One region of the Paenibacillus sp. WLX1005 genome, then DNA from elsewhere that is predicted to be linked to it. Evidence: riboswitches for the same ligand, from Rfam matches in the RefSeq annotation. Region 1 holds a riboswitch; each other region holds the start of a gene.
The links. Region 1 has a riboswitch for thiamine pyrophosphate ahead of thiC (phosphomethylpyrimidine synthase ThiC). Riboswitches for the same ligand answer to the same signal wherever they lie in the genome.
Positions count from the first base shown of each region.

Region 2: it holds a riboswitch for thiamine pyrophosphate, as region 1 does, so the genes downstream of both, ACE3MZ_RS13260 (thiamine phosphate synthase) here and thiC (phosphomethylpyrimidine synthase ThiC) in region 1, are expected to answer to the same signal.
Region 3: it holds a riboswitch for thiamine pyrophosphate, as region 1 does, so the genes downstream of both, tenA (thiaminase II) here and thiC (phosphomethylpyrimidine synthase ThiC) in region 1, are expected to answer to the same signal.
Region 4: it holds a riboswitch for thiamine pyrophosphate, as region 1 does, so the genes downstream of both, thiM (hydroxyethylthiazole kinase) here and thiC (phosphomethylpyrimidine synthase ThiC) in region 1, are expected to answer to the same signal.

Region 1 covers NZ_CP176756.1:1,852,436-1,860,381, reverse strand. The annotation lists gene pepF (oligoendopeptidase F) at 1-648, shown strand, start outside; gene ACE3MZ_RS08020 (lipopolysaccharide assembly LapA domain-containing protein) at 1,013-1,366, shown strand; gene ACE3MZ_RS08015 (M42 family metallopeptidase) at 1,572-2,609, shown strand; TPP riboswitch at 2,667-2,770, shown strand; gene thiC (phosphomethylpyrimidine synthase ThiC) at 3,012-4,784, shown strand; gene ACE3MZ_RS08005 (ABC-F family ATP-binding cassette domain-containing protein) at 5,175-7,136, opposite strand; gene ACE3MZ_RS08000 (hypothetical protein) at 7,151-7,324, opposite strand; gene ACE3MZ_RS07995 (TetR/AcrR family transcriptional regulator) at 7,308-7,895, opposite strand; gene ACE3MZ_RS07990 (DUF92 domain-containing protein) at 7,906-7,946, opposite strand, start outside.
Region 2 covers NZ_CP176756.1:3,109,767-3,117,712, reverse strand. The annotation lists gene ACE3MZ_RS13280 (SAM-dependent methyltransferase) at 1-138, shown strand, start outside; gene ACE3MZ_RS13275 (DinB family protein) at 175-651, shown strand; gene ACE3MZ_RS13270 (serine/threonine protein kinase) at 881-2,383, shown strand; gene ACE3MZ_RS13265 (hypothetical protein) at 2,797-3,702, shown strand; TPP riboswitch at 3,908-4,015, shown strand; gene ACE3MZ_RS13260 (thiamine phosphate synthase) at 4,275-5,000, shown strand; gene thiO (glycine oxidase ThiO) at 4,990-6,168, shown strand; gene thiS (sulfur carrier protein ThiS) at 6,381-6,584, shown strand; gene ACE3MZ_RS13245 (thiazole synthase) at 6,586-7,353, shown strand; gene ACE3MZ_RS13240 (thiazole biosynthesis adenylyltransferase ThiF) at 7,368-7,946, shown strand, end outside.
Region 3 covers NZ_CP176756.1:5,334,480-5,342,425, reverse strand. The annotation lists gene ACE3MZ_RS22855 (alpha-glucosidase/alpha-galactosidase) at 1-1,206, shown strand, start outside; gene ACE3MZ_RS22850 (metalloregulator ArsR/SmtB family transcription factor) at 1,247-1,549, opposite strand; gene ACE3MZ_RS22845 (TIGR01777 family oxidoreductase) at 1,727-2,614, opposite strand; TPP riboswitch at 3,027-3,129, shown strand; gene tenA (thiaminase II) at 3,268-3,954, shown strand; gene ACE3MZ_RS22835 (ECF transporter S component) at 3,951-4,547, shown strand; gene ACE3MZ_RS22830 (ABC transporter ATP-binding protein) at 4,531-6,186, shown strand; gene ACE3MZ_RS22825 (energy-coupling factor transporter transmembrane component T family protein) at 6,183-6,917, shown strand; gene ACE3MZ_RS22820 (Crp/Fnr family transcriptional regulator) at 7,044-7,739, opposite strand; gene ACE3MZ_RS22815 (HAD-IIB family hydrolase) at 7,841-7,946, shown strand, end outside.
Region 4 covers NZ_CP176756.1:4,626,263-4,634,208, forward strand. The annotation lists gene ACE3MZ_RS19840 (helix-turn-helix domain-containing protein) at 70-1,350, opposite strand; gene thiE (thiamine phosphate synthase) at 1,537-2,223, opposite strand; gene thiD (bifunctional hydroxymethylpyrimidine kinase/phosphomethylpyrimidine kinase) at 2,220-3,029, opposite strand; gene thiM (hydroxyethylthiazole kinase) at 3,051-3,884, opposite strand; TPP riboswitch at 4,022-4,123, opposite strand; gene ACE3MZ_RS19860 (alpha/beta hydrolase) at 4,222-5,052, opposite strand; gene ACE3MZ_RS19865 (DUF1129 family protein) at 5,536-6,204, shown strand; gene ACE3MZ_RS19870 (FecCD family ABC transporter permease) at 6,279-7,277, opposite strand; gene ACE3MZ_RS19875 (FecCD family ABC transporter permease) at 7,274-7,946, opposite strand, start outside.

The DNA.
Region 1 (7,946 bases):
ATGTTCACGCTAGCACACGAAATGGGTCATGCCCTGCACTCGTATTATTCCGACAATGCGCTCTCTTACCGTGATGCGCAGTACACTATTTTCCTAGCGGAAGTTGCTTCTACTACCAATGAAGCACTGCTGATGGATTATCTGCTCAAAAAGTCGACTGATCCAAAGGAAAAGATGTACCTGCTCACCTATTATGCTGATCAATTCCGTACAACGGTATTCCGTCAAACGATGTTTGCCGAATTCGAGATGATCGTACACGGACGTAGTGAAGCAGGCGAATCGCTGACTCCGCAAGATCTGTCGCAGATTTATTACGATCTGAACGCCAAATATCACGGCGACGGCATGACCGTCGATCAGGAGATCGAGATGGAATGGGCACGTATTCCCCATTTTTACAACAGCTTCTATGTGTACAAATATGCAACTGGCTTCTCGGCAGCAACCAGCTTCTCGAAACAAATTCTCGAAGAAGGTCAACCCGCAGTCGACCGTTATCTCGGTTTCCTGAAAAGCGGTGGTAGTGACTACTCTATCAACATTCTGGCAAAAGCCGGAGTGGATATGTCTACACCACAGCCGATCCGTGAAGCGATGAGCGTATTCGAAAGTCTGGTTAGTGAAATGGAGCAACTGTCCAACTAATACGCTGTGTATAGTGGATAGAGTGCAAGCATACAATACAGATGATATGCCTTTGCTAATGGATGTTATATCGATTGTTGCTGATAGTAATATCGATCCTATTCGGAACGTTTGTATTCACACCGGCAATTCCTTATCCAGATTGCTAGATTGCCGGGCAGCTCTAGTCTCTTCTCCCCTGTCAGTCCTCATCAAGCTGCCGCACGCCTGCCCCGAACTGCTTGTTCGCCGCGCAGGCGTGCTTGTTGTGTGTACATTGAAGCTAACAAGCGATATATGGATGTTTATGTTGTCTCTAATTACTTTATATAGTAGTAGACAATCTATGCCATGTAAGATGAAGATTTGAAAGGGGTTATGTACAATGAAATTTCAATGGACACTGATTCTGGGATTGATTTTTGCCGTTGTTATTGCAATCTTCGCAGTCATTAATGTGAATCCGGTGCAGGTCAATCTGATGTTTAATGTCGTGCAATTGCCGCTGATTCTGCTCATTCTCGGCTGTACGCTCGCAGGCGGTTTAATCGTCGGATTTTACGGTATTTATCGTCAGTATCGGTTACAACGTAAAGTGAAACAACTGGAAACGCAAATCGCTCAATTGGGTGAAACACCTGTTGCCGATAGCGGTCCAGTCGGCGATGTCGAGTTTGACAATATGTATGATCGCAAAGAAGATCCGGCAGTCTCGTCCTTTTCGGATCGCAAATTGTAAATGATTCGCATCATCCAGCGTAGCTGAATAACCTGTTAGACGCATCCACCTGTTGCCTGCCGGACTCTCCGGCGTTGCACAGGTGGATTTTTACTGGCTAAGCTTAGGCAAAACTGGTATGTTGGTTATATTGTGCCTTTGGAGGCTCACTGGAATTTTGACTATGTCGTACAGCCTGTGTTGACTGTGCAAAAGGAGATTGAACATGTCCATTACGATGAACCGCGAGTACACCCTTTCCCTGCTTCAGCAGCTGCTGGAAACGCCTAGCCCGACCGGCTACACGCATCACCTGCTAGCAACACTGCACGAGGAAGCACTCAGACTGGGAGTACAGGCGGACTATAACCATAAAGGCGGATTGATTCTGACGCTTGCTGGTCAAGATGATTCACGCACGATTGCATTAAGCGGTCATGTCGATACGCTAGGTGCGATGGTTCGTGCTGTCAAACCGGATGGCAAAATCCGCATGACCATGGTCGGCGGTTTTACGATGAATAGCATTGAAAATGAATACTGTATCATCCATACTCGCAGTGGCAAAACGTACACCGGCACAATCCTCTCTACCGAGCCGTCGGTGCATGTATATGATCACGCGGAAACGTTGAAGCGAACGGAAAATCATATGGAAGTGCGAATCGACGAGGTTGTTGCGTCGAAAGAAGATGTCGACGCACTTGGCATTGCGGTGGGCGATTATATCTCCTTCGACGCGCGTCCGGTAATGACAGATAGCGGATATATCAAATCCCGTCATCTGGATGATAAAGCGAGTGTTGCCGCCATGTTCGGGCTATTGGAATCGGCGCATACTCACCAATGGAAGCCGCGTCATACCGTGAAGTTACTCATTTCCAATTACGAGGAAGTTGGTCATGGCACCGCCTATATTCCGGGCGATATCGACGAGATGATCGCAGTTGATATGGGCTGTATCGGTGATGATCTGTCATGTAAAGAAACGGATGTATCAATCTGTGTCAAAGACAGCTCCGGTCCTTACGATTATGAGATGACTGGCAAGCTTGCTGAGTTGGCACGGCGTGAACAGATTCCGTTTGCGCTCGATGTGTATCCACATTACGGTTCTGATGCTTCTGCCGCACTGCGTGGTGGCAACAATATCCGGGCGGCATTGATCGGTCCGGGCGTACATGCTTCGCACTCTATGGAACGTACACATAGCGATGCCGTTATTAACACTGCACGTCTGCTAGCAGCTTATATTACCGAATAATCACTATCATGGCAAAGGTTGACAGAACGTTTGTCGACCAAGTATAGTGTACAGCGAGACATCCACTAGGGGCGCCCGTATGGGCTGAGATAAAGCGTAGCTTTGGTCCCTTTGAACCTGATCTGGGTTATGCCAGCGTAGGAAAGTGGTGCAATGATGACCGGCTTATTTTGTTTGCCTGTGGTCTTATTTGCCGCTTCCGTTCGCCGGAGGCGGCTTTTTGTCGTGTTCGGTGAATCGAAGAGGACAGTAGGATGGTATATCCAAGCATGGCAAACATGTCGGTTGCGGATTGCAACTGATGTATTGGTTACATACTGTACTGGTTGCCACCCCACCATATTCCCTACTCATCAGTCTACGATGGATGTTATCCACAGTACTGTAGGAGGATTTTTGACTATGCCTATTCTAACAACCCCATTGCCCGGTAGCCGCAAAGTGTATACAATCGGCTCACGTCCCGACATTCAGGTGCCAGAGCGCGAGATCGCCCTTTCACCGAGTGAATTACGCGGTGTGGAAACTGCCAATGCACCGCTACGGGTGTACGATACGAGCGGACCGTACACTGACGAGCATGCAACCATCGATATTCGCCGGGGATTATCTCCACTGCGCGCAGGCTGGATTGCTGAACGCGGTGATTGTGAGCCGGTTGATGCGCGAACAGAGCAGCCAGAGGATAACGGATTCACCAGTCTGGAAAAAGCAGAGCTGCACGGCGCGGAGAAGTTTCCAGACTACGGGCGCCAACCTCTACGTGCTAAAACGGGACATAATGTGACCCAGCTACATTACGCTCGCCGTGGCATCATTACGCCGGAGATGGAGTATATCGCTATTCGCGAAGGGATGACGCCGGAAGTGGTACGTACCGAGATTGCTGCCGGACGCGCAATTATACCTGCGAATGTGAATCATCCTGAGCTGGAGCCGATGATTATCGGTCGCCGGTTTCATGTGAAGATCAATGCCAATATCGGTAATTCGGCAGTTGCTTCCTCTATCGAGCAGGAAGTGGAGAAAATGACATGGGCGACGCGCTGGGGCGCAGATACGATTATGGATCTCTCCACTGGCAAAAATATTCATACGACGCGCGAATGGATTATCCGCAATTCGCCAGTGCCGGTCGGTACAGTGCCGATTTATCAAGCATTGGAAAAGGTCAATGGCAAGGCGGAGGATCTCAGCTGGGAGATGTATCGGGACACACTAATTGAGCAGGCAGAACAGGGTGTGGATTATTTTACGATTCATGCCGGGGTGCTATTACGCTATATTCCGCTCACTGCAAAGCGCGTAACCGGCATCGTCAGTCGCGGCGGATCGATTATGGCAGCGTGGTGTCTGGCGCATCATCGGGAGAACTTTCTGTATACGCATTTTGCAGATATTTGCGAGATTATGAAGGCGTACGATATTAGCTTTTCGCTGGGAGATGGACTACGTCCGGGTTCTATTGCGGATGCGAATGACGAAGCTCAGTTTGCCGAGTTGGATACGCTAGGTGAGTTGACGCAGATCGCTTGGCAGCATGATGTACAGGTAATGGTTGAAGGTCCGGGGCATGTCCCGATGCAGCTTATTCAGGAAAATATGGATCGCCAGCTGGATGTGTGCAAGGAAGCCCCCTTTTATACACTCGGTCCGCTAACAACAGATATTGCGCCGGGCTACGATCATATTACGAGTGCGATTGGAGCAGCCATGATTGGCTCGATGGGGACGGCGATGCTCTGCTATGTAACGCCAAAGGAGCATCTCGGTCTGCCGAATCGCGAGGATGTCAAAGAAGGCGTCATCACGTACAAAATTGCTGCGCACGCCGCCGATCTCGCCAAAGGTCATCCGCGCGCCCGTTATCGGGATGATGCACTGTCCCGGGCGCGGTTTGAATTCCGCTGGCGCGATCAGTTTCATCTATCACTCGATCCTGAACGAGCGATGAGTTATCACGATGAGACACTGCCCGCCGAAGGTGCCAAATCAGCACATTTCTGCTCCATGTGCGGTCCGAAATTTTGCAGTATGAAGATTACGCAGGATATTCGCGATCTGGCAGAACGGGACGGAATTGCGCCGGAAGAAGCGATTGAGTCAGGTATGGAGCAGATGGCGGAAACGTATCGCACGCGGCAAGGCTCGACGAACAGTGTATATGGTGGATAGGCTTGTGTAGACTACATGCTTGGTACTGATATAGCAGAAGCTGAAGATGTTGATCCGGTAGTGTGTACGAACAACGATATGTTCACCTCAAGGTCACTCTCCCATTGATATGACGAATGTTATGTATGGATTGCTTTGCATTCCCATCGACTCATGTATGTCATGGGAAAATATAAACAAAAACTCCCTGTCGCATCAGGATCAACAGATGTTGATTCTACTATGCACAGGGAGTTCTTCATATATTCGATTGCTGTAGAACATATTCTATACCGCTATGATCGCAAACTGGATAAATGATAAGGCAGAGAATAACTGATGGAACAACGAATCGTTACTTGCACAAAAGTAAGTCTGATAGATTAGAGCATATTGCTTATTCCGCCAGATTTATCCCTGCTGTTCAATCTTCTCCGCCAGCTCGTTCAAATACGTCCAGCGTTCCATCAGATGCTCTAGTTCCTGCTCGCCTGCTGCCTGCTCTGCCATCAATTCCTGCAAGCGCACGGAGTCGTTGAATGCCGCTTCCATATCGGTTGTGATGCGGCTCAGCTTGCTTTCGGCGGCTTCAATCATATTGTCAATCTGCTCATATTCGCGTTGTTCCTTATAGCTGAATTTGAGCTTGTCGCGGGATGACGTTCGCTTGTTAGCATCATTGGAAGCTTCGGCTGTGACCTCACTAGACGAAGCGGCATCGGTAGCTCCTTTGCTTGCCGATGTTTCTTTGCCCATATCATTCGTTTTGAGTTGTTGACCGCCAGTACGTTCTTCGTACTCGCTGTAGTTACCAGCATGAATACTTACGACACCGCCGCCTTCAAAAGCAAACATCTTCTCACACGTCCGATCCAAAAAGTAGCGATCATGGGATACGACGAGTACAACACCTGGGAACTCTTCCAAATAATCTTCCAGCACCGTTAATGTCGTAATATCCAGATCATTCGTCGGCTCATCCAGTAGCAGTACATTCGGCGCACTCATCAATACGCGCAGCAGATACAATCGGCGCTTCTCGCCGCCGGATAGCTTGGCAATCGGCGTCCATTGCGCGGATGGAGTGAACAGGAAGCGCTCTAGCATCTGAGCAGCGGTAATGCTGCTGCCGTCCGATGTTTTGACCACCTCGGCAGCTTCCTTGATGTATTCGATTACACGCATATTTTCGTCCATTTCCTGATGTTCCTGCGTGAAATAACCGAATTTGACCGTTTGACCGGTAACAATCTGCCCGCTGGATGGCTGCAATTTGCCTGAAATCAGATTGAGCAGCGTTGATTTACCGCGTCCGTTCGGTCCGACGATACCGATCCGATCCCCTGCCACCGCATGGTACGTCAGATCATGAATCAGCTCGCGACCGCCCAATGTGAGCGATACATGATCCAATTCGATAATTTGCTTACCGAGACGAGAGGAAATGGTCGACACTTCCAGCTGGTCGTTACGACGATTGGGATTGTCATTTTTCAATTGTTCAAAGCGATCAATTCTCGCCTTCTGCTTGGTGGTGCGTGCTTTGGCACCGCGGCGAATCCATGCCAGCTCCCGGCGCAGCAGATTTTGGCGCTTGTCCTCGGTTGCGGCTTCGCGTTCCATCCGCTCGGCTTTTAGCTCCAGATAGCGGCTATAGTTGGCTTCATACCGATACAACCGACCTTGATCCAGTTCTAGCATAACGGTAGCTACACGATCTAGAAAATAGCGATCATGCGTAATCATTAAGAGTGCGCCGCGCCGCCGTTGCAAATATTGTTCCAGCCATGTGACCGAATCATGATCAATATGGTTCGTCGGCTCATCCAAAATAAGCAGCTCTGCCGGTTGGATCAGCGCAGTCGCCAGCGCTACCCGTTTACGTTGACCACCCGATAATGTACCCATCGGTGCATCGTAGCGGGTAATCCCAAGCTTGGATAACACGTTTTTCGCTTCGCTTTCCAGCGACCACGCATCCAGTCGATCCATATCATGACTAACCTGTACGAGCTGTTGTTGTAGCCCGGCATCTTCTGGCGTCTGTTCCAATTGCTCCATCACGTTCATATATGCGCTGACCGCCTGCAATTCCTCACCGCCGCCTTCGAACACTTGACGAAGTACGGTCGCTTCCGGGTCGTACGGCGGATTTTGCGCCAGATAGCGGACACGGACGCTGTTATTAATCACGACTTTACCACTGTCCGGCTGCTCCAATCCGGCAATAATTTTCAAAAAGGTCGATTTACCAGTTCCGTTGACGCCGATAATACCGATCTTGTCGCGATCTTCCATGCCAAACGAGGCATCTTCAAACAATATTTTATCGCCAAAGCTTTTGACGAGTGCTTCTACAGTCATTATGTTCATTGCGATTCACCTTCTCAGGCATCTGCCTGCTGCATAATTTGGGCATGACACGATAGCGGATAACGCATCGTCACGCCGATACCCGCTATTATACCACGATTGAGAACCAGATTTGGAAAAAGAGCATACAAACGCTCCCATTGCTCCATCCACGCCTTATCCATCGAGCGGTTATGATTGCTGATCATTCACCTGTCGCTCGCATCCTTGCAAAAACAGATCAGCTACGAAGCGCGTGCGTTCATACAACTGTTGCTCGCTGAAGTCAGGATTGAACATCAGATCCATTTTCACCCGATCCAGCATGCCAATATACGATTCGGCACACCATTGCGGATGCGTGACTTTGCCCTTCTCCAACACATCGAGTACGATCTGCATATAGCGGAACATAAATTCGCGCATATATGCCATCAGCTCAGGATCATTATTCGGCGCACGGAACACCAGCTTGGTATACTTGCGACGATCAAAATGATACTTCGTGTGATGCAGCGCAATCACATACAGCTGATCTGCCATGCTGATGCAGGAATGCAGCGCTTCTTGCAGGTTATCGAGAAATTGCTCGCAATCCCGGCGCGTCACTGCCAGACACAATTCTTCTTTACTTTTAAAATACAAATAGACCGTTCCTTTGGCGATACCGGCCCGGTGCGCAATATCCGAAATCTTGGTCTCATAAAACCCGTCCAGACCAAATAATTCATAAGCAGCATCCAATATTAAATCCAGTTTGTCTCCTGTCGTGCCGCTCATACGCCACCTCCTATATCACTAAAAACAGCAGCGCTACCGCTCCGCCTGCAA
Region 2 (7,946 bases), 1.3 Mb from region 1:
AAGTTGATGCACAAAAAGCCGCTTGCCGTCATTCGTGAAGTCATTCAATCGTTCGAAGATGCGCGACTGCAAGTACAGCGTGCCAAGCAATTGTTTCACAACCGTGATGAAATTACGCTGTATATGGTAAAATATTAATATGTAGTTGCTGTATATCTTCCAAGAAGGATGTGCATGATGCAAAATACTATTTATCGTTATTGGCCGGATATGGAACGCTTTGTTGAATCCATTCGCAATATTCCTGAAACGGAGCTGGATTATAAACCGGCGCCAGAAGCATGGAGTATTCGTGAAATTGTCGTTCATCTGTTTGATGTGGAAATTGTATTGCAGCATCGCTTGAAGTTGATTTTGTGTGAAGCAGAGCCGCCGACACTGGTTGCCTTTGATCAGGATCGTTGGGCGCAGCGTTTGAATTATGCTGGTTTGGATCTGGAGCATCATTTGCAAGCATTGCTGGCGATGCGACGTGCTTTTGTACCCGTACTGGAAACGATTAGCGAAGAAGATCAGCATCGCATCGGCATTCATACGACCGACGGTGAGATTACGGCGCGTATGGTCGTTGATAAGCTGTGTGTGACGCATCTGGAGTCGCATGTCAAACAAGTGCAGCGTAATCGCGATGCCTTTGCATCAGCCAAGTAATTGTCATCTGTCTTTACATTGCTCGCAACATCATTTATAATTCAAGTACATTGAATATGCAGCGGACAGGGAAAGCATCCCGTTTGAGTGAATGCCATTATGGCGTTTATTCGGCGGGATGCTTTTCTTTTTTATACCCGCTTGAACGGATCATTCACTGGTCGCTGCCATAACGATAAGGAACTGTAATGGGGCATTGTGATACCGTTACAGGGGAGGAGATACGGTGATGGTTTTCCCAACACGATTGCAGCAAGGGACGATAGTGGAGCAACGGTATCATATTGAACGACAGATTGGCAGTGGCGGGATGAGTCATGTATATTTGGCACATGATCTGAAGCTGCCGGGCAAACAATGGGCGATTAAGGAGACGGTATCGTTACCGTCCAAATACCGTGAAGCTGCTGCTGAAGCGCGCATGTTGACAACACTGGTACATCCATGTCTGCCGCGTATCGTCGATTATATTCAAAATGATCCAGATGGTTACACCTATCTTGTAATGGACTATATCGATGGAGATACGTTGGAACATAAATTTCAAATGGAGCCGCATACAGTGGATGGCGATTTTATTATGCGGTGCGGAGATCAGCTACTCAGTGTGCTGGAATATCTACATCAGCACAATCCGCCGATCGTATTCCGCGATATGAAGCCATCGAATGTGATGATTACATCTCAGGGTGAAATTCGGTTGATTGATTTTGGCATTGCTCGTACGTTTAAGCCAGACGAGAATCAAGATACAGTCAAGTTAGGAACGGTAGGTTTTGCCGCTCCAGAACAATACGGCAGTGGACAGACGGATCATCGTTCTGATCTGTATGGATTGGGAGCATTGCTGTTGTATCTATGTACTGCGGGTCAATATAGTGAATGGAAAAGTGAGGTGGAATCATCTATCCGTAACGATGTAAAGCCTGCTTTTATACAGATGCTACGTCGTTTATTACAATATAGCCCTGCCAATCGTTTTCAATCGGCAAGCGAAGCGAGAACTGCGCTAAATCTAGCAATCGGGCATTCTGCTGCTCAAGCCGGAAGTGATCATCCTTCGACTATGCTGAAATGGAACAAAACAACACAGGTGATTGCTTTGATTGGGGCGACACCGGGAACAGGTACAACTCATACAGCAGTTAGCATCGCTCACTACCTTGCCCGGCTTGGGCACAAAGTCGCACTGGTCGAAATGAATAGTTACCCGGGTGCATTTGCCCGTATCCAGCAGGTAGCATTACAAGGAATGACCGATCAGGAAAGGCTGCGCGAGTCGCGAAGATTTGAACTGGAAGGGGTCGATTACTGGCGCGAAGCAGCACGAGCGGAAGTTGTTTCACTCCTCAGCGGCAGTTATCATTTTTTGATACTGGATCTTGGTGGATATCGGCGCAATGATCGACTGGAGGAGTTTTTACGCGCTGATTTGCCGCTTGTTGTTGGCTCTGGGGCGGAATGGCGGTATCAGGATATACTGAATATGGTTCATGATTTGAGGCGTTATTCGCAGGAGAAATGGCAATATTGTTTACCACTGGCACAAGAGGAAGCGGTGCAACGGCTGCAACGTGAATTGGGGAGTGACCATGTGTATGGGTTGCCAGCTCAGCCTGATCCGTTTGATCGACAGCAGGATATGGACGAATTGCTTACCCTTCTTTTGCGCAATTATTTGCCCGCCATCCCGCGAAAGAAGCGCTTTCGATTCCATCTTTCCCTGTTTTAAATTTGATATTCAACAATTAGAATGCAAAAAGTCTCAGACGTAGATTCACTGGACAGGGTACATAAGATCATTCCATACTCGGCCTTTTATCACTTTGAAGCAATAGTAATATATTATAAGCTGTACTAAACGGCTATCTGCGAACTCATCCACATCTATTCACTCTCTATTCGTAGCAAACATCATACCACATACGGGCCATCTGCAAACATTGTACAGACATCAATACAGGCTGCGATAAAGGTTGCAATGATTCATCACTTTTTACAGAAAATATTTGCACCAATGATCATTATCGATTGCAATCTGATGTGCTATCAATTCTGTTGCCTGTATACACAAACGCACAAACAGGATCATAAACCGACTGCTTATGATCCCACGGATAGCCAGGGAGATAAGGAGGAGTGAATATGACGACGGTTATGTTTTGGAGTCCGGATAACGGACAGGGCAAAACGTCTGCGCATACAGTTATTACTGCGATTACAGCTGCATTGCAATACAGGGCACGTCTGCTTCTCTGCCATAATGATGAACGTGGACATGGTGTAGAATATGGAATTACAGCGGATTTGAGCGAGCCAGTGGCAGACATCTGGAAGAACGGGCCTGGCATTGATCGTCTGCATTATTTGCAGCAGTCAGGTATTCTGAATGCAGGCAATGTGACCGATTATATGGTGCCGCTAGTACGTGATCGGCTTCATTTACTGGCAGGAACACAACATGCTCACAACGAAGCAAACCGCAATCCTGTATTTTGGAACAATCTATTTCAGGCGGCAAGTCATCATTATGACTTGGTGTTAATGGATGCAGGTTGTGGCGAAGACAAGCTGCCATTGCTTGAATTGGCAGACCTCGTAGTTGTGAATCTGGGACAAAACCGCGAGTCCTTGCACAACTTTTTTGCCAACCCATTATATGCGGATTGGGAATGGAGTTCTTCATGGATGCCGGTAATCGGAGCATATCAACCGAAAGGCAAACTGACAGAAACCGAAATCAGTCGTCGTTTTGGGTTGCAGCGCCAGTTATACACACTGAATCATTGCCAGCCTTTACAGGATGCATGGAATGTACAACGCCTGCTGTCTTTTATGCGGAATCGGCTTGTTCTCGATTGGCCGGAGCAACAATTGGGTCAATTTTTCAGACAATCGTTTTTGCTGACATCGGGTATTCTCGAACAGCTTGAGCAACAGGAAAATGCAGCTTTGCCACAGCAAGCCGTACTGGCGGGTGAACGGTCTAGCATTCATCGGATTCGTCATCTGGCATTGAAAATGCCATCGCTTGTATATTCTCCCGTTTGATTGTAAACAGATCGACTTCCTGAACTTGCTAAGCTTAATCATGTAACAGATGGTAAATAATAAATTGTAACTAGCAGATTATAAAGTGCACCCAGGGTGCATTTACATAAACAGCGATAAACCTGTATATGAAAATAGCAGCTTCATTTGCTTTATTGATACAGGTTTGCTAAGATGAGAATGTTTCAAACGACAACAGCATATCCATATGCACTAGGGGAGCCTTTACAGGCTGAGATGACAGCATACTGCTGACGAACCCTTTGGACCTGATCTGGATCATACCAGCGTAGGGAAGTGGAAGAGCATATCCGATATGAGGAAATGAAGACGTATTCCGGCTTTTAGGTAGCAATTACCGGAATAGATTACGATCATCTTCAACCTCATGAATCTGCCTTTGCTCTGGGTAGCAGAAGGATCACTGATTTGCAGGTGAATCTTATTGCAAACCCTGTTTATTTCATAACGATAAAATAAACAGCCACTTTCCAATTGGAAGGTGGCTTTTTTACGTATATTGGTATCTGCAAGGCAGTTATACAAACGAAGCACACAAAGAAGGTGACCCAATGGAACTGCATGTAGTGACTCCCGGTACGCTAACGCAACAAGGTGTGATAGACATTAGTGTACGTATTCACCCTTACGTGACAGCAATCCATATTCGTGAAAAAAGCTGGACAGAGCAACAAATCATACAGACCGTTCAGCAGATGTTGCTGCGAGATATACCTGCTTCTTTGATTGTCATTAATAATCATCCGCAATTGGCGCTGGAATTAGGGGTTGGAGGTGTACATTTACCAGAATTTGCAGCTATGTATACCGCCAGTGATTGCATTGAGTCAGACAACAAATCTTCGACCAAATCCAATCACAACATTGCTCAATCATCTTCATTAACGATCAGTCGTTCCGTTCATAGTGTTGAACGTGCATGGGAAGCAGAACAGGAAGGCTGTCATTATGCAATATTCGGACATATTTACGCTACCCAGTCCAAGCCCGGAGTCGAACCGCGCGGAGTAGAGCAACTGGCAAAAGTCTGTTCGGCAACAAATATGCCTATAATCGCAATTGGCGGCATACAGCCACATCATTGTGCAGAATTACATGCTGCTGGTGCGGCTGGCATAGCGGTGATGTCTTCCATATTCACTGCCAGTTCTCCGCTGCAAGCAGTCCAGCAATATGCAGATGCTATACAACATACTGGTTCTGCGCAACAAGCAGTTTACAACAAACGTCCACGAGAGATGAACGGGACAACAGGGAGTGGCATTTATGAGACATGAAGGACAGTACGATGTGATTGTCGTTGGCGCGGGCGCGATTGGAGCAGCGATTGCACTGGAATGTCAGAGCCGTGGAGCAAACGTCGCGATAGTAGAAAAACAACGACCAGCAGCAGGAGCTTCCGGTGCAGCAGGTGGAATGTTGGCTGCATCGTCTGAGCATTTTGTGCATCAGGATTTGCAGCGACTCGCATTACGCAGTCGTTCATTGTATCCGGCGCTTGCGCAGCGTTTGTATGATTGCACTGGAATCGACATCGGCTTGCGCAAGGAAGGATTTCTTTTACCAATTGAAGATCATGCCAACACTACAAATGTTGCTGCCTCTATAGGGAATGCTGCCGATGCTAGCCCGCAGCAAGGGTTGGAATGGTGGAATGCTACACGATTGGCAGATGTTGAGCCGTATATACGGGCAGAGCAAGGCATGATGTACAACCCGGATGAGTTGCAGCTAATTCCTAGGCTACTTACCGAAGCGTTGGTAGGTGCAGCCATTCATGGCGGGGCAGATGTTTATCGAAATTATGATGTGAACCGTCTGTTGCGAGAAACGGGAGGTAATGGTGCCGTTTGCGGTGTAGTGACCGATGATTCGATACTGCGCAGTGAGCATGTAGTACTTGCTTCTGGTTTGGGTACATCAAGGCTGTTGATGGCTGAACACTGGCAATTGCCATTTGTTCCGGTTAAAGGAGAACTCATCGAACTTCAGACACCTGTACCGTGGCTGCATCACACGATCTATGGCGAACAGGTATATTTGATTCCCAAGCATGATCACAAAATCTGGGTAGGAGCAACAAGCAAACCGGGACAGCATGACACTACCTTTACAGCAGGAGCAGTGATGGAATTATTGCTAAAAGGTCAGCGCCATTTACCGCGCCTTGGCGAAGCTGAGCTGCTGCGCTGCTGGGCTGGTGTACGACCCGGAACACCGGATGAATTGCCGTATCTCGGTGCAGTACCGCAGCTGCCCGGATTATGGATTGCCTCTGGACATTATCGCAATGGGATTTTGTTGGCAGCCGGTACAGCCAAATGGATCGCAGATGCGATAGCCGGACGTGGAAATGCAGCCATTCCAAGCTGCTTTCACCCTGAGCGCGCCTTGCGTTCCATACATTCTGTAGATACTCCATTTGTTCATGTCTCCACATCCTGATGCTAGCTCTTATCTGCATCAAGAAATAAGAAGTCAACAATGATCAATCCTATAAAAAGAAAGTTTCAATAGGCAAACTCATCTCAGGTAATTTAGTACAGAGTACAGAGTACAGAGTACAGAGTACAGAGTACAGAGTACAGAGTACAGAGTACAGAGTACAGAGTACAGAGTACAGAGTACAACAGTCGCAAACGAAAGGAACAACTACTATGCAGTTGATTATCAACGGCAGTACCCGTACATTTCCCGATGCGCCCGAAACGGTACAGCAATTGCTAAATATCCTGCAATTGCAGGACAAAATGGTTATCGTCGAGCATAACGAACAGATTTTGCAAAAACAGGATCATGGACATGCCCAGTTAGAAGCAGGCGACAAGTTAGAGATTGTACATTTTGTAGGAGGTGGCTAATATGTTGAATATTGGACAACATCAATTCTCATCACGTTTATTACTCGGTACAGGTAAATTCAGTGATCTGGATACACAGGCGCAAGCAGTGAAAGCTTCAGCAACAGAGGTATTGACCTTCGCTGTTCGACGATTGAATCTGGATCAGCCAGATGAGCCGAATTTTCTGGAGCGATTGGATTTGACAAAGTATAAGCTGTTGCCCAATACGGCAGGCGCGCACACAGCGGAAGAAGCTGTACGTATCGCTCGTCTCGCCAGAGCATCTGGATTATGTGATATGATAAAGGTTGAAGTCATCGGCAATGACGCATTGATCTTGCCAGACCCGTTGGAAACGTACAAAGCCTGCGAAATTTTGCTGGCGGACGGGTTCACGGTGTTGCCTTACATTTCCGATGATTATATGCTGGCAAAAAGGCTGCAACAGCTCGGTGTACATGCCGTCATGCCGGGAGCATCGCCGATTGGCTCTGGACGCGGAATTCTAAATCCGTCTGCGCTAGAATGGATTATTGGTGATGCCAGCGTACCGGTAATTGTTGATGCCGGTATTCGCTCGCCTGGGGATGCAGCACGTGCGATGGAGTTGGGTGCTGATGCAGTACTGTTGAATACTGCGGTATCCGGTGCCAATGATCCGATACGTATGGCAAATGCCATGCGGCTGGCTGTAGAAGCCGGCCGGCTTGGTTGGGAAGCTGGTATGATTCCAGTGCGGCAGTATGCAGTGGCAAGCAGCCCTGCAGAAGGGATGATTACGACTTGAGTCGAGAAGATAACATGAATACGCAACAACCGTCCACGATGGATAACCATCAACGCTACTCGCGGCAGGAGTTATTTGCACCGCTTGGTCGAGATGGTCAGCAGCAATTACAGCAATCCACTGTGCTGATTATTGGTGCAGGCGCACTTGGCTCCAGCTCTGCGGAGACACTTGTACGTGCAGGCGTGGGGCGTGTAATTATTGCAGATCGTGATTATGTAGAGTGGAGCAATTTGCAGCGTCAACAGCTTTTTACGGAGCAGGACGCAGCAGATCGCGTACCGAAAGCAATTGCTGCTCGGGATCGTCTGCGACAAATCAACTCCACCGTACAAATTGAAGCGCATATCGCTGATGTGACAGCGAATGAAATAGAAGAGTGGGTAGACGGAGTCGATCTGATCATGGATGCGACCGATAATTTCGAGACACGTCTGCTGATTAATGACGTTTCACAAAAGCATCGTATTCCATGGATTTATGGTGGATGCGTAGGTAGTTATGGCATTACATTTACGATTGTGCCGGGTGTTACGCCGTGTCTGCAATGTTTGATGGAATCGGCACCGCTTGGCGGCGATACATGCGATACG
Region 3 (7,946 bases), 2.1 Mb from region 1:
ACCCTGCTTCATGCCATGCAAACAACAGCAGGAAGCACTTGCGTCATTCGCTCGTATACTGACCGTCGTCAAGCGTTGTCTGATGCCAAATACGTCATCAATGCAATTCAGGTTGGCGGATACGATCCATGTACGATTACCGATTTTGAAATTCCAAAAAAGTACGGGTTGCGCCAAACGATCGCAGATACGCTCGGTATTGGCGGTATTTTCCGTAATCTGCGCACGATTCCGGTTATGCTGGACATTGCGGCGGATATGCGGGACGTATGCCCGGATGCGTGGTTCCTGAATTATACCAATCCGATGGCGGTGCTGACGCAGGTGATGAATACAGCGGGCGGCATCAAGACGGTGGGCTTGTGTCACAGTGTGCAGCAGTGTGTACCGGGGCTGTTCCGGTCGCTGGAGATGGATGATACCGGTGTGCAGGCGAAAATTGCCGGGATCAATCATATGGCGTGGTTGCTAGAAGTGACGCGCGATGGCGAAGATTTGTATCCTGAGATTAAGCGCCGTGCGGCAGTGAAGCAGCAGGAGAAGCATGAGGATATGGTGCGTTTTGAATTAATGCACCGATTTGGCTATTATGTGACCGAGTCGTCGGAGCATAATGCGGAATACCATCCGTATTTTATCAAGCAGCGTTACCCGGAGCTGATCGAACGCTTCAATATTCCGCTGGACGAATATCCGCGCCGCTGCGTGAATCAGATCAGAGAATGGGGCGAGGTGCGGGATGGTCTGATGCAGAGCGAAGCATTGGAGCATACGCGCAGTCTGGAATATGCTTCGTACATTCTGGAAGCGATGGAGACGAATATTCCATTCAAAATCGGTGGCAATGTGATGAATAACGGTCTGATTACCAATCTACCGCAGGATGCGTGTGTGGAAGTACCGTGTCTGGTAGACGCTTCTGGCATTCAGCCAGTGCATATCGGTGCGTTGCCGCCGCAGCTAGCAGCATTAAACCGCACCAATATTAACACCCAGCAGTTGACGATTGAAGCAGCACTAACAGGCAAACGAGAGCATGTATACCATGCGGCGCTACTTGATCCGCATACCGCAGCGGAATTGTCGATCGACGATATCGTATCGCTGTGCGATGATCTGATCGAAGCACATGGCGACTGGTTGCCGGTATTCCGCAACTACGATACATGGAAGATTCCACAGCCCGTCCATTTCACGACCAAATAAATCTTGTGCACAGCAAGGCTATGTAGTAGCGTAGGGTACTTTACATGGAATCCATCTCATTGGCGAGATTGTGCAGATGAGACACGACGTATTCCTGATCCATCCAATAATATACTTCCTGTCCAATCTTCTCATAGCTGACAATATCAGCATCTTTTAGAATGCGTAGATGATGCGAGATGGCGGGACGGCTAACGTGAAAGTTAGAGGCAATCTCGCCTACATTCATTCTGCCTTTGCGTCCGAGCAGCGACAGGATGTGCAGACGTACCGGATCAGCCAGTCCGTTTAGAAAACGAGTCGTTTTGTTACGATTTTGTGCGTTGAGATAGGAAGAGTTCATGGGCAATGTCTCCTAATGTAGAATCGTTGGCGAATGAGAGTGCACACTTGGGTTATACGTTATTACACGAAACAAGGGCTTGCTATGGATGATAACATCCTGCCGAATGATCTGATCGTCGTACAGAATGGCAGGATCATGATCAGGCGTATGCATGTATTGTAAAGGAATTTCCAGCTACTTCAAAATATCCTCCAGCGTGCGCTCCAGTCTGCCGAATCGGAACATAAAGCCTTCTTTGACTAGCCGATTGGGCACGACCCAGCGGCTTTTTAAGATGAGTTCGGTTTCGGTGCGAATCATGGCTGCGCCCATTTCTAACATCCAGCGCGGAGCAGGCATGCCGATGAATTTGTGCATGTTCTGACGTAACAATGCCATCAGTTCGCCGTTAGTAACTGGGTTCGGTGCGGAGCAGTTGAAGATGCCGTCCAGCTGCTTGCGATCCCGTAGGAAAAGGATGATTCCCAGCAGATCCTCAACATGAATCCAGCTGAAGCGCTGTTTGCCTGAACCTTGCTTGCCACCAAGTCCGAAGCGTACGAGATTGCGATACGGCGTCATGACTCCGCCGCCCGGTCCTAGTACGATGGCGATACGTAGCGCAATCTGGCGAGTATGCGGCAATTTGAATTCGAAAAATGCCTGTTCCCACGCCTTCGCTACCTCAACGGAGAAGCCAGTGCCGATCTCGCCTGCCGTCTCGGTCATCGGACGATCTTCGGCATGGCGGTAAATGGTTGCCGTGCTGGAGTTGAACCAGAGCGGTGGTGGGGAGTAACAGCTCTGCATCGCATGACCAAGCGCACGCGTCGTTTCTAAGCGGGAATTCATAATCTCGCGTTTGTTCTTCTCATTGTATCGACAATTGACCGATTTGCCTGCCAGATTGATTACCATCTGCGCCCCGTCCAGCGCACGGACGATGCCTGGCTGATCGTGCCACGACACATGACCCGGACGACGCGAGATGATAATTACTTCGTAACCCATATCAAGAAAGCGCTTTTCAAAATACTGACCGATAAATCCTGTGCCGCCAGCAAGCACGACTTTGTTGCTCATGGTACCAGCTCATTTCCTAAGGATTGGTGAAATCTGATCGCAAAGCGTACACTTGTCGTCTATAGGGAACTCAATAATGGAACTCGGCAAAGGATGAAATACCCAATAGCATAGGATGCACACGATAAACCGATTGGACAGTAACATAACAGCCATCTTACTTATTTATAAACCATTCCCAATGCCATGATTGAAATATTTGTAAAAACACAACGCAAGAAGCAGATGCGTTCTCGTTCAAATGGCACAGGCTATGTTATCATCAGTACCCATTCGCCGACTGCTATAGGGGTTGGATGTTCTTGACAGTCGGAAGGATGGTGTGTAGAGTAGGAGGCAGTCAAACAGACTGCGTTGTCTTCTGCTGTGCCTGTGATCACCGACACGGCTATGACACGCAGTTTCATAATCGAAAGACCACTAGGGGAGCCATATACTGGCTGAGACGGGATTGTCCCGGACCCTTGGAACCTGATCTAGTTCGTACTAGCGTAGGAAAGTGGAGACCGTGCAGGGATCAATTTGATGATGCCGTTTATACTGCCGCTCCATAGGGGGCGGCTTTTTTGCGTATATGCATATACAGGTCTGCGACAATCCATTTTCCGGTCAGAAGGTGCTTTCACACATTTCAGACAGGGGAGAGATGAATGATGAGTTTTTCACAGGAGCTTCGTCAGGCGGCGAATCCGATTTTTGAGGCGATTTTTGATCATACATTTGTGCGCGGGATTGCGAACGGGACATTGCAGCCGGAGCAGTTAGCGCATTATGTGAGGCAGGATTTTGAATATTTAAATGCGTTTATGCGCATTTACGGAACGGCGATTGCCAAGTGTGAGCGGCGCGAGGATATGGCGGTATTTAACGAGCAGATCTCGTTTGTGCTACATAGCGAGATTCATCCGCATAACAATTTTTGCAGGGTAGCAGGTGTGAAGTATGAGGATTTGCAAGGATATCCGCTCGCTCCAGCAGCGCATCATTATATTCGCCATATGCTGACGGCTGCGCAGGAGGGCGATCTGGGTGATATTTTGGCGGTGCTACTGCCTTGTCCGTGGACGTATTGGGAGATTGGCGCACGGCTATGGGAGCAAGTGAAGCCGGATGAGAATCATCCGTTTTATGAATGGATCGACTTCTACGGCAATCGGACGGATAGCATTACTGCGCGCTTCTGTGAGCGGCTGGACGAGCTGGCAGAGCAGAGCACGCCAGCTCATCGTGAGCGGATGAAGCAACATTTTATTCTGAGCTGTCAGTTTGAGTATATGTTCTGGGATATGGCGTATACGCTTCAGGATTGGCCCGTATCGCTGGAGGTGGCACACGTATGAGCTGGAATTGGAAAATGAAAGAGGTCGTACTGACCGTTATTTTATCCGTTGCCTGTGGAGTGATCTATCTCGGCTGGTCAACGCTGTGGATTCCGATCTCAGCGATTGTCGGTCCGGTCGGAGCGGGCTTTATGTTCGGGATCTGGGTCATCGCCAGCCCGATTGTTGCGTATATTATTCGCAAACCGGGCGCAGCGCTGATCGCTGAGGTGGCGGCAGCAGCAGTGGAGATGTTGACAGGCAGTCATTTTGGATTGTCAGCGTTGTTGATCGGCGTATTCCAAGGGCTGGGAGCGGAGATCGCCTTTGCCATCTTTGGTTATCGCACATTCAATGTGTGGACGATGATGCTGTCCGGCGCACTGGCAGCGGTCGGCAGTATGGTGTATAGCGTAATCGCCAATGGGTTCGGCTATTACACAACGACGATGTTCCTGTTGACGCTGGGCATTCAGGTGGTCAGTGGTATCGTGCTTGGCGGTTTACTTGCCAAAGGGGTCGTTGAGGCACTCGGTCGTACTGGCGTACTGGACTCGTACGAGATGATGAAATCGCGCCGCAGAAAAGGAAATGCTCATGGCATCGCATCCTGACGATCAAGCGCCATATGTCGGTTGCCGTGACATGTCGGTACGCTTTTACAATCGGGAAAAGCCGGTGCTGCATAAGCTGAATGTAGAAATTCAGCAGGGGGAAAAGGTGCTTATTCTCGGACCGAGCGGTGGCGGCAAGTCTACGCTGTTATCTGTGCTGGCAGGTATTATTCCTGAGCATCAGGAAGCGGAGCTATCCGGCGACGTATTTTGCCAGCCCGCCTGTGGCGTAATGTTTCAGGACCCGGATTCGCAATTTTGCATGCTGCGGGTAGATGAGGAGATTGCGTTTAGTCTGGAAAATCGTTCCGTGCCACGTGCCGAGATGGATCACATCATCGACGAGGTGATGCAGCGTGTCGGTCTGCATGTGGATCGCCAGACACACATCGAGACGCTGTCCGGTGGCATGAAGCAGCGGCTGGCACTTGCCTGTTTGTTGGCGCTGGAGCCGGAGGTACTATTCTTCGACGAGCCGACCGCCCAGCTGGATCCTGCCAGTCGGCGCGATATCTTCGCTCTACTGGAACGATTAGGACAGGAGAAGCGGCATACGATGATCGTGGTGGAACATGTGCTGGATGGCTGTGTGGAATGGATGGATCGGGTGATCTTACTGGATGCACACGGTCAACTGATCGCCGATGGCGCACCTGCGCAGATGATTACGAAGTATCGGACACAGATGGAAGCAGCGGGGATCTGGCTACCGCGTCTGTTTCCGTACCGCTGGGAAGACGTTTGCTCCAATCCCGCCCATCCGCTGGCGCTAGAACTGACGAAGCAGCTGGAATCCAGAATAAGCAGCCTTGATTCGCACCCAACGAAGCGATCCAGCGATGTTCCACTCTTCAAGCTACCGCAAACCGACGTGACAGCAACGATTGTGCAAACTGATAGACTGAACATCGGCTACAGTCGCCGTACGGTCATGAAAGAGCTGAATGTGAGCTGTCAGCAAGGGGAGTGGATTGCGATCGTCGGTGCCAATGGTAGCGGCAAAAGCACCTTTCTCAAAAGTCTGCTGCGACTGGAGCCAGCATTGTCCGGCAAGATTTTATTTGAAGGCAAAGAGCTGCGCAAATGGCATGATCGCGACTTATACGATGAAGCGGGCTTTGTTTTTCAAAATCCTGAGCTGCAATTCGTGACCGATACGGTGTATGACGAGATCGCCTTTGGCGGTAGACAGCGCGGCTGGGATGAGGTACAAGTGGAGCAGAAGACGATAGAGCTGCTGCATGAGTTTGGACTGGAAGCGTATGCGGATGAGCATCCTTTTACACTCAGTTTGGGGCAAAAGCGGCGGTTGAGCGTGGCGACCATGCTGCTGTTTGACCAGAAGCTGTTGCTGCTGGATGAGCCGACATTCGGTCAGGATGCACGTACAGCGGCAGAACTGATCCACCGTCTGCAAGAACGACAGCGGCAGGGCACGACGATTGTAATGGTTACCCATGATATGGAGCTGGTGGATGATTATGCTGACCGGGTATTGCTGTTCTCTGCTGGCAAGATCGCCTATGAAGGAGCGCCAGCTGGACTATTTCTGAATGAGCAGTTGCTGCGCGACAGCAGCATCATCCCGCCGCTGTGTTATCAGCTGCATGCGGAGCGGAAGGAGCGGCATGTTATATGAAAAGTAACGGTTCATGGCTGTCCACGCTCAATCCGTCGTGCAAGCTGATCGTGCATCTGCTAGTCATGTTCGCGCTGATGGGCATCAAGGACCCGGTGCTGACGCTAGTGTTATGGCTGTTGGCGGTAGTAATCGGTGTGACGCTGGGCGGCTGGACACCGTCGTATCTGCTGCGCCGACTGGTGCCATATTTGCTATTCTTCGTGATGGTGTTCTGGATGCTGGCGGCATTTGGTAAAGGGGAGCAGGTGGTGTGGCAGTGGGCGTGGTTTCGGGTGAGTGAGGAGAGTCTGCGCAACGGTCTGCTGATCGGGCTACGGATGCTGGGCTTTGTCACCTATGGATTACTGTTCACCTCTACCACGGATCTCAATCGACTGATGATGAGTCTTGTTCATCAATGCAGACTGTCGCCCAAATGGGCGTATGGGATGCTGGCAGGATTTCGCTTTATCCCGCTGTTTCAGAGTGAGCTAAAACAGATGAAGGCGGCGCACCGGATTCGTGGATATCGTCAGCGCAACAGTGGCAAAGCATTTATGCGCTATGCACTGCCCTTATTCACGCAAGGGGTACGCAAATCAGAGCGAATCGCGATTGCAATGGAAGCGCGTGGATTCACTGGTACGCGGGAGCGTACGTATTATGTACAACCAATACTGGCAAAAAGGGACTATGCGTACGGACTCATCCTACTCACACTTGTCATGGTGCTGATTGTAGCGCTATAGCGAGCGGTACATCTGACAGTGAATGTACCCGCCAAATGAAATATATACAGGCAAACACAAACAGGCAAACACGAAACGGTGATGTACTTCCCGCTTCGGTTTGCCTGTTTGGTTGTGTAGATGACGTTATTGCCAGTCATAGCGCACACCTTGGGAAATCTCGTCCAAGCGTTCCCAATTCAGCACATGCAAATTTTCCTTTTGCTTGAACAGGATGCCATCTTCTTCGAATTTCTGAATGAGACGATTGAGATGGCGCTGCGTCGTACCGATGATGGCAGCAATCTCGGAGGTGTTGCGAGTGTACAATTCTTTGCCAAATTCGCCGGGCGAGCGAGTGGAGATCAGGTACGTTGCCAATCGTTCTTCCACTGAAGTGAGCAGATTGACGCGCGACGCAATCGTGCAGGTGTGCAGCTTGTAGGCGAGCTGACGTAGCATTTCATTGAGAAACCGATGATCCTGCATCAGCTTCGTATCTACTGCCTTTTGATCGATAAACAGCAGGGTACACGTCTCGGTTGCCTGTACGCGCGACTGCACATCCAGATGCTGGATCAATTCCAGATCGCCGAACAGTGACAACGGATGGCAAAAGCGCAGCACGAGCGACTTGCCCGTCTCCACGCTGGATGATACGCGCGCCTGACCTTCGACGAGCAGGTAGATGCCATCCAGTGCATCGCCTTCATCCAGAATGATCTCGCCTTTGTCGTATTCACGCAGCTGCATGTTCAGCGATGTATGATCTGTAAACATCGCATCCAGCTTGTACGTATGAATAAAATGCTCCATTCGCGGTGCATCGGTATAGATTCTCATCGGCATTCTCCTTTGTGGACATCGGTCCTCTTATTATATCGGAATCTGCTATATCATAAAAAAGAGAGCAGCACATAGAGAGAAATAGGGAGGATGAGAAAATGCAATTTGTATTTGATCTGGATGGAACGATTTGTTACCGAGGGCAGCCGCTAACACCACCGATGATTGCTTGTCTGGAATCGCTGCGTGCGGCTGGGCATGAAG
Region 4 (7,946 bases), 2.8 Mb from region 1:
CTTGATTGCATCCAATTCTCCACATTTCGTTCTCTCATATTCCATTCCTAAACATTCCATTCTCCATCATCAAGCGCGACGCAGTACATAGACTAGCTTGCGATAATAAAGTGCTGCATCCTTGTATCGTCGCTGCTCCTCCGCCACCGTCGCCAATCCTTCATACAGCACACTCAATCTCTCCTGCTGACGAATCTGTTCAAAATACGGCAAACATTGCAGTGCCTGCTCGGCAAACGACTCATTTTTCCCGGCGGATAGCGATAGCTGACTTTCATAAAAGCACAGCGACATCTGCTGATCGGCGGTTAATGTACACGCACGCAGCATCTCCAGTAGCTCCACCAGCTTACCCCAGCTCTGACGCGTCCAAGCGATATCGCAGCGATAGATCAGCAACGTCGGCTCCCACTGCTGCTGGACTTCTTGCGGCTGCATCTGCACGATACTTTGAAAGTTATCAATCTCCTGCTCTGCCTGCGACCATTCCCCACTGCGGGTGAGCATAATAATACGATTGTTCATAATGGCGCTTAGTGTATCGCTCTGCTGCTGTGTATGTACGAGATGCGCTTCCGCCATAGATAGGGCGGTCAACGCTTCCTGTGTCCACTCCATCGAAAAGCAATATCCGCTGTACAGCACATACAAACCGGATAACCGATGAAACATGCGTTGTTGGTAGATATGTGAGATGATCGTTTCAAAAGAAGCTTTGGCTTGTTCCAATTGCCGCGTATGTACATAAGCTTCAAGGCGAATCTGCTGTGCCGTCAACCATGTTTCGCTGCCATGTGCCAGCAATGGTAGCCACAATTCCGATTGGTGCAGCACGTCATGATATTGCCCGAGCGAACGGAAGTGCTGGATTTTATAAAAAAGCAATGCTTGACGTAGCGGTGTCGGCAATTGAATATGATCTTGCCGTCCGAAGTGCTCCAGATATACGTTCAAATAGGACTGATGTACATACCGATATGCATCCTGATCGTTTAACTGCTGATAGTAGGTCGCCTTCATGAGTGCGGTTGTCAACTCCACGGTCAGCGCTGGATGCCGATCCGGCAGATCATTCACGCTCTGCTCCGAAATGGATGAAGCCTGTGCCGACAACATGTCCACAATTCGCTGTGCTTCTCGTAAAATATGCTCCTCAGTATTGTCCGTCTGTGTAATATAGTCCGTCTCTACGCCAAGCCGCTGTGCCACAGCTTCTGCCAGATCATCCGGTAACGGATAACGCCCCGCCAAAATATTGGAAAAGTGCGCCTGTGTCACCAAGCCGTCGGTTAGCTCCTTGCGGGACAATTGCTTCTTATCGCAGAGGTATTGTATTCGTTCTTTTAGCATACAGATTGCTCCTTCCGGCATCGCTTGCGTATTCTCTCCTGTGTGCATATGTTGATCCGATCTCTACATTGATGAACAGCCACTCTATATTTCAGTAGGATCATACGTAGCTCGTATACACACAGGAGATTTTCAATCCCATTATAGGCAAATGCACACAGCAACTCAAACGATGCGGAATAACCTTCAACCTAAATGTTCCATGATCACTTTTTTCAAATGCTGTGCTGCGGTTGAAGGCTCGTCAGACGCAGCAATGGCGGAGATGACCGCGACACCATCGGCACCGTCGATTAATACCGGCGCAGCATTATGTTCGTGAATGCCGCCGATGCCGACCAGTGGGATAGTCAGTCCAGAGTGGCGTAATTGCTGGATAACTTCTGTGCCGCGTACTGGCTCTGCATCGTCTTTGGATGTGGTGGGATAGATCGGACCGATGCCCAGATAGTCTGCTCCGGCGGCGATGGCGCGGCTGGCTTCAACCAGTGAATGGGACGATACGCCGACAATTTTGTCAGGACCGAGGCGCTCACGTATCCATTCTGCCGGGGCGTCGTCCTGTCCGACATGCAGCCCATCCGCATCCAGCTCCAATGCCAGCTCCAGATCGTCATTCACGATAAACGGCACCTGCTGCTTCCGGCAAATATCCTGCAAACGCCGTGCCAGCTCCACATATGCTGAGCCGTGCAGCGCTTGTATGCCCTTTTCCCGGTATTGAAATAGCGTAACGCCACCGGCAATCGCCTGCTCCAGCACTTGCTCTGGCGTATGCTTGCAATTCACACTGCCCATGACGAGATAAAGGGGCAAGCGTTCACGTATCCATTGTATGCGTGTTGTCGTACCGCTGGATGGTAGATGATTCATCGTACAGCACCCCTTTTTCGATAGGCAAAATGATTGGTCGGTCCGTGTACAGAGCCGATGCCCAATCCGTCTTCGATCGCTGCATGCACGAATGCTTTGGCGGTTTGTACTGCTTCCAGCAATCCGCTGCCTTTGGCTAATTCGGCGGTCATAGCTGCTGAATAGGTACAGCCCGTGCCGTGCGTATGCGGAGTGTCTACACGCGGACGCTCTACATAATGAAATTGCGTACCGTCGAACAGTACATCGACTGCTTGCGTGGTGGATGTATCATGCCCGCCTTTGATAACAGCGGCACGAGCGCCCATCTGAACAAGTTGCCGCGCCGCCTGTTCGCGTTCGCTTAGTGTGCGGATGGTGTTACCCGTTAAGAGTTCCGCTTCCGGTACATTGGGCGTGATGACTGCCGCTAGCGGCAATAGCTCCTGAATGAGCGCTTGCATCGCCTGTTGTTGCAGCAGTACGGAGCCGCCTTTTGCCACCATCACGGGATCGATCACCAGCTTGCTCCACTCATACTGTCGCACGGCTGTTGCCACTTCGCGAATAATGTCAGCGCTGAATAACATGCCGGTCTTCACCGCATCCGGCTGTAGATCGTCGCCGATGGAATGCAGCTGCGTGACTACACCTTGCTGCTCAACAGGATATACGCCCTGTACGCCAGCAGTATTTTGCGCGGTAACAGCGGTCACTACGGACATACCGTATATCCCTAGCTCCTGAAATGTTTTCAGATCTGCCTGAATGCCTGCACCGCCGCCGCTATCCGAGCCAGCAATCGTTAATGCCTGATGAATACGCATCGTACAATCTCTCCTTTCTGTTCAAGATAGATGATGATCTGGCTGATGAATGTCCAATTTCTGAGTCATACGCCCCCGCTGCTGTACTTGCTCCGGCGTAACCGTACCTAGCATATTCAACAGCTCGATCTGAAAACTACCTGTTCCATGCTGCCCGGCACGTTCCGCCGCCAGCTCCGCAGCTACTCCGTAAAAGATCAACGCCTCTACCGACGACTGCAACAATTGCGCTCGGCTTCCATCCGTAACCGCAGCAAATGCAGCGACAACCGAGCTAAGTAGACAACCTGCTCCTGTGACCTGTGTGAGCAGAGGATGACCGTTGGCGATCCCATGCACTTGTTCCCCATCTGTCACCAGATCCTCAGCACCTGTAATGACTACGATGCAATGCAACTGACGCGCCGCTCGAATTGCCAGTTGTACGCGGTCGCCATCTCCGCCACCTGCATCGACGCCTTTGATCTGCCACGCTTCCCCAATGACGTTGGCAACTTCCGCCACATTGCCGCGCACAATATCGACACGTACTTCTTCCGTAATTTGCTGAGCAGAAGCGGTACGGTAGGGCGTCGCTCCGGCACCTACCGGATCGAATACTACTGGTACACTGGCATGATTCGCCGCTTTGCCTGCTAACAAAATCGACTGCACGACATACGGATCAAGCGTACCGATATTGAGCATGACGGCTCCTGCCATCGCTGCTACATCCTCTACTTCCTCATGTGCAAATGCCATAAATGGCGAGGCGCCCAGCGCCAGCAATCCATTGGCAGTAAAATTCGTAACGACAACATTGGTAATATTGTGAACAAGCGGTTGACGCTCCCGTACCGTTCGCAAAAAAGACATTCTATTTCCTCCTTCAGATGTTTTACAATACAAACAAACGCAAAAAGACCCACCGTTCTCCCGTAAGAGACAGGTGGGTCGTATCCTTTCACTAGAAACCGCCATATCATGATCACAATGGCTGTCTGTTGCATGAACGAATCGATGTTCCACTTCCCTCCGCTGGTATCATCCAGATCAGGTTCCAAGGGTCCGGAACAATATTCCGTCTCAGCCGTCAGGCTCCCCTAGTGAAATGCGTATAACCTATGCAGTTTGATTGTGTCTATGCTAGTTGTTGCACGTTTACCATATCACGCTCATGATCATTTGGCAAAAAAGGAATTGAGTACGATACTCAGATCATCCAGTGCTGCCACTGTGTCTGTGCCGCTTCGCGCTCGGCAAGCCATTGGCGCGTATGATCCAGCAGTTCGCGGCGATGTGGACCGGATGAGTACGTATGATCTGCCTGAAAAATAATCTGCTTATCACAGCGACCTTCCGTCCGTGTCCAGAATTCCTTTTGGTATAGGAACGAATAGTCGACCGGAATCACATCGTCTCCTGTGCCATGCACGACCAGCACATCGCCAGTAAACCGGCGTGCTTCTTGGAACGGTTGGAAGTTGCCCAACGATTCAAAATAAGCCGGCGTGAACGTATAACTCTGATGATCTGCTTCCCCTTGAATGACCGCCTGCTCATACGTTTCGCGACCGACGATTTTGACAATATCGTTAAATGGATGACCGACCGCCGACCAGAGCACCAAATGATTCACGCGGCGATCCCGCACCGCAGTCAGCAGCGCTACCGCACCACCCAGACTGTGACCGAGCAATGTTACACGCGTTGGATCAATATCATTGCAGTTGACGACATAATCCAATACGGTACGCGTCTGCTCAACCATGGACTCAATGCCCTGTTGACCATATTGACCACCACTCTCACCGCAACCCGCATAGTCAAAACGAACAACCATGTATCCGTCTGCTGCCAGTTCGCGCGCACTGCTGACAAACAGGCGATCTGTACCGATCCGATTGCCGATAAACCCGTGGCAGATCACGACCAGCGGTGTTCGCCCTTTACCCTTGCCTTCCGACTTGTGCTCCTGCGCCGGGTAATGAATACTGGCTGCCAGATCTACATCATGATGACGAATCGTAATATTCCGTTCCATGGTAATTCCTCCTTGTCTGTATGGTTGCTGCATGAGGCATGGCTTCATCAGCGCTCCGATATCCATTTCCTCTATTGTTCTATCTGTCCATCTACATGTCAGCTACACAACGCAAAGTGCAAACTAAATGGACAATTTCATTTAAAATTAAATAATTCCGATATGTTTAGTAAGTTTTATTTATATTCCTATAATATCATTTTGCCGAGTGAATTGTCAATCTCGCGAAAGTGTGGCAAAATAGTGGTTTCCGGGTTGATCGGTACATGCGTGCAAGTACGATTGCAAGCGCTATATGTATCAGATGCAGAGCGCCCTGCGCAGGGCATCATAACCTGCGACATATCCCGTGTATTCCGGGTAATAGGGAATATACATATCCTGCATATCAGGTATGATCCGCATGTTCGTCCGTAGCATTCAATGTCAGACGACAGGCGGTTTAACTATCATAAAATTCTAATGAGAAATGGAGGAACAGCTATGAGTACAGTGCGTCATTTGGTCAAAGACATCAATGTGATCCGGGATCAGCTCAATACGGAAAATCTGAACTATTATGATGATGTGATCGTCTATGTTCGAGATGCACGAATCGAGCGCCAATCCGGCGAAGAATTGCTGCTGGAAATGGGACAGCATCTACTGGATGCACAGAAACGGAAGCAGAGCGCCTTACAGCTGTTCGGCAAAGACTCCGACACGTATGCCACTCAGCTGATAGAGAATTTGCCGGAGCGCCGGCAACTCAGCAAACCGATGTATTATATTATGATCGTCTGGATCGCGCTTACGTGGGTATTTCTACTGCAAGCACTTGCCGGCTTTTTCAAAATCAACGTCAGTGGCACGGGTGTCGTCGGCGAGATCAGTCTATCGACGCTTGTACTGGTTGCCGCTGGTGCGATTGTGCTGGTGGAGCTGGTCACGCGTGTAGCGAATCAGCCAGTAGAAAAGAGTGATCTGGATCGTCCGCGTATGCAGATCAACGCGCGTTCTGTATTGACGTATGTGGTCATTCTGGTCGCTATTATCGTGGTCGGCAACTATTTGCGTAATGTGATGCCAGTCGTGGTCATTTCGCCCTGGATTAGCCTGATCCTGTGTATTATCGGTATTCTAGGTCAAAAGTTTATTTTTATGCGCCGCTAACGAATGATCTCTTCCATACTACGAATGATGAAAAGGCACGCTGTCGCTAGATTGTGACAGCGTGCCCTTTTTGATTATGTGCGTGCACGTGCAGGACGGAACTCGCGCCATAACAAATATAGAAAATACGGCGCTCCGATCACCGCCGTTACTAGCCCTGCCGGAAATTCTACCGGTGGTGCCAGAATACGCCCGATCATATCGGCAAGCAGCACAAGCGCTGCACCAACTAGTGCCGTAACTGGAATCAATATGCGGTGTCCCCGGCTGACTAGTCGCCGTGCCATATGTGGACTGACCAGCCCAGCGAATCCGATCATGCCCGCCGCTGCGACCGAACCGCCAGCCAGCGCAATTGCGAATCCGAACAACAATAATCGCACCGGCTCCAAACGCAAACCAAGCCCGCGCGACGTCTCATCCCCTAGCGCCAGTATATCCAGCCGCCGCGCCAGTACCCATGTTACTGGCAACGCTAGCCCGATAATAGGTAGCGACTGTATCACCTGATCCCAAGTGCGCCCCCATAGCGATCCATTTAACCATAACAGCACGGTACTAGCATTTGCCGCAAACCGAGTCACGAGCAGTTGAACAAGTGTACTGCCGCACGCGCTAACCGCAATGCCGACTAACGCCAATCGTACGGGATCAATACCACCGCTATACGACAATCCGTACACTAACATTCCACCGACGAACCCACCAATGAGCGCCGCCAGTGGTGTCACCCATACAGGCTGACCGGGCGGCAATATTAGCACAGTCAGCACCGCACCTAGCGAAGCTCCGGCAGAGATGCCGAGCGTATCCGGTGCTGCAAGCGGATTGCGTAGTAACGCCTGTGTGATCAAGCCCGATACTGCCAATCCGCTGCCAACTAGAATCGCGACGACAATTCGTGGCAAACGGTAATGTAGCACAATATACCTTTGATCCGAATCGCTTCGCCCTGTCAAAGCTTGCAGTATATCCAGCCAGCCGATTGATACCGCCCCTACCTTGATGCTCAGCAGACTTAGTAGCAGAACGAGCAGCGACAACATCGTCAATACCATCACATTACGCTTCATGCCTGCCTCCTGCTCTGGCGCCGTGCCAAATAAACAAAATACGGTGCTCCGATCAATGCGGTCACGATACCAACCGGTGTTTCCGCCGGAAAATTCACAAAGCGCGAGCACACATCTGCCATCGTTAACAGAATGGCGCCAAGCAATGCACTAAGCGGCAATAGACGGCGATAGTCCGTTCCTAACAAATAGCGCGCGATATGCGGTACGATCAAGCCAACAAACCCAATCGGTCCCACAACAGCTACCGCCGAACCTGCCAACAGTACAACAATCAGCGTCCCGATCAACCGCACTGTCCAGATTCGTTGTCCAAGTCCACGCGCCATCTCCTCACCGAGACTGATCAGGGATAACGAACGTCCCAGAAACATCGCTGCCAATAAGCCGATCCCACAGCAGATGGACAGCACATACACCTCATCCCACTGCACCCCCGCCGCCGAACCTGCTAGCCAGAATAATAGACGCGATGCTGATTCTTCGTTGAAGATCAACAGCCCTTGTGTAAATGAAGATAGCAGCGCCTGAATCACTACACCGATCAGCGCCATGCGAATATCAGCACGTCCGCCGCGAATCGCAGCACTCATGCCTACGATCAGCAACACAGTCAGTAATCCACCTGCGAATCCCGCCGCTGATAATCCCAATCCATTGATTGCTGGA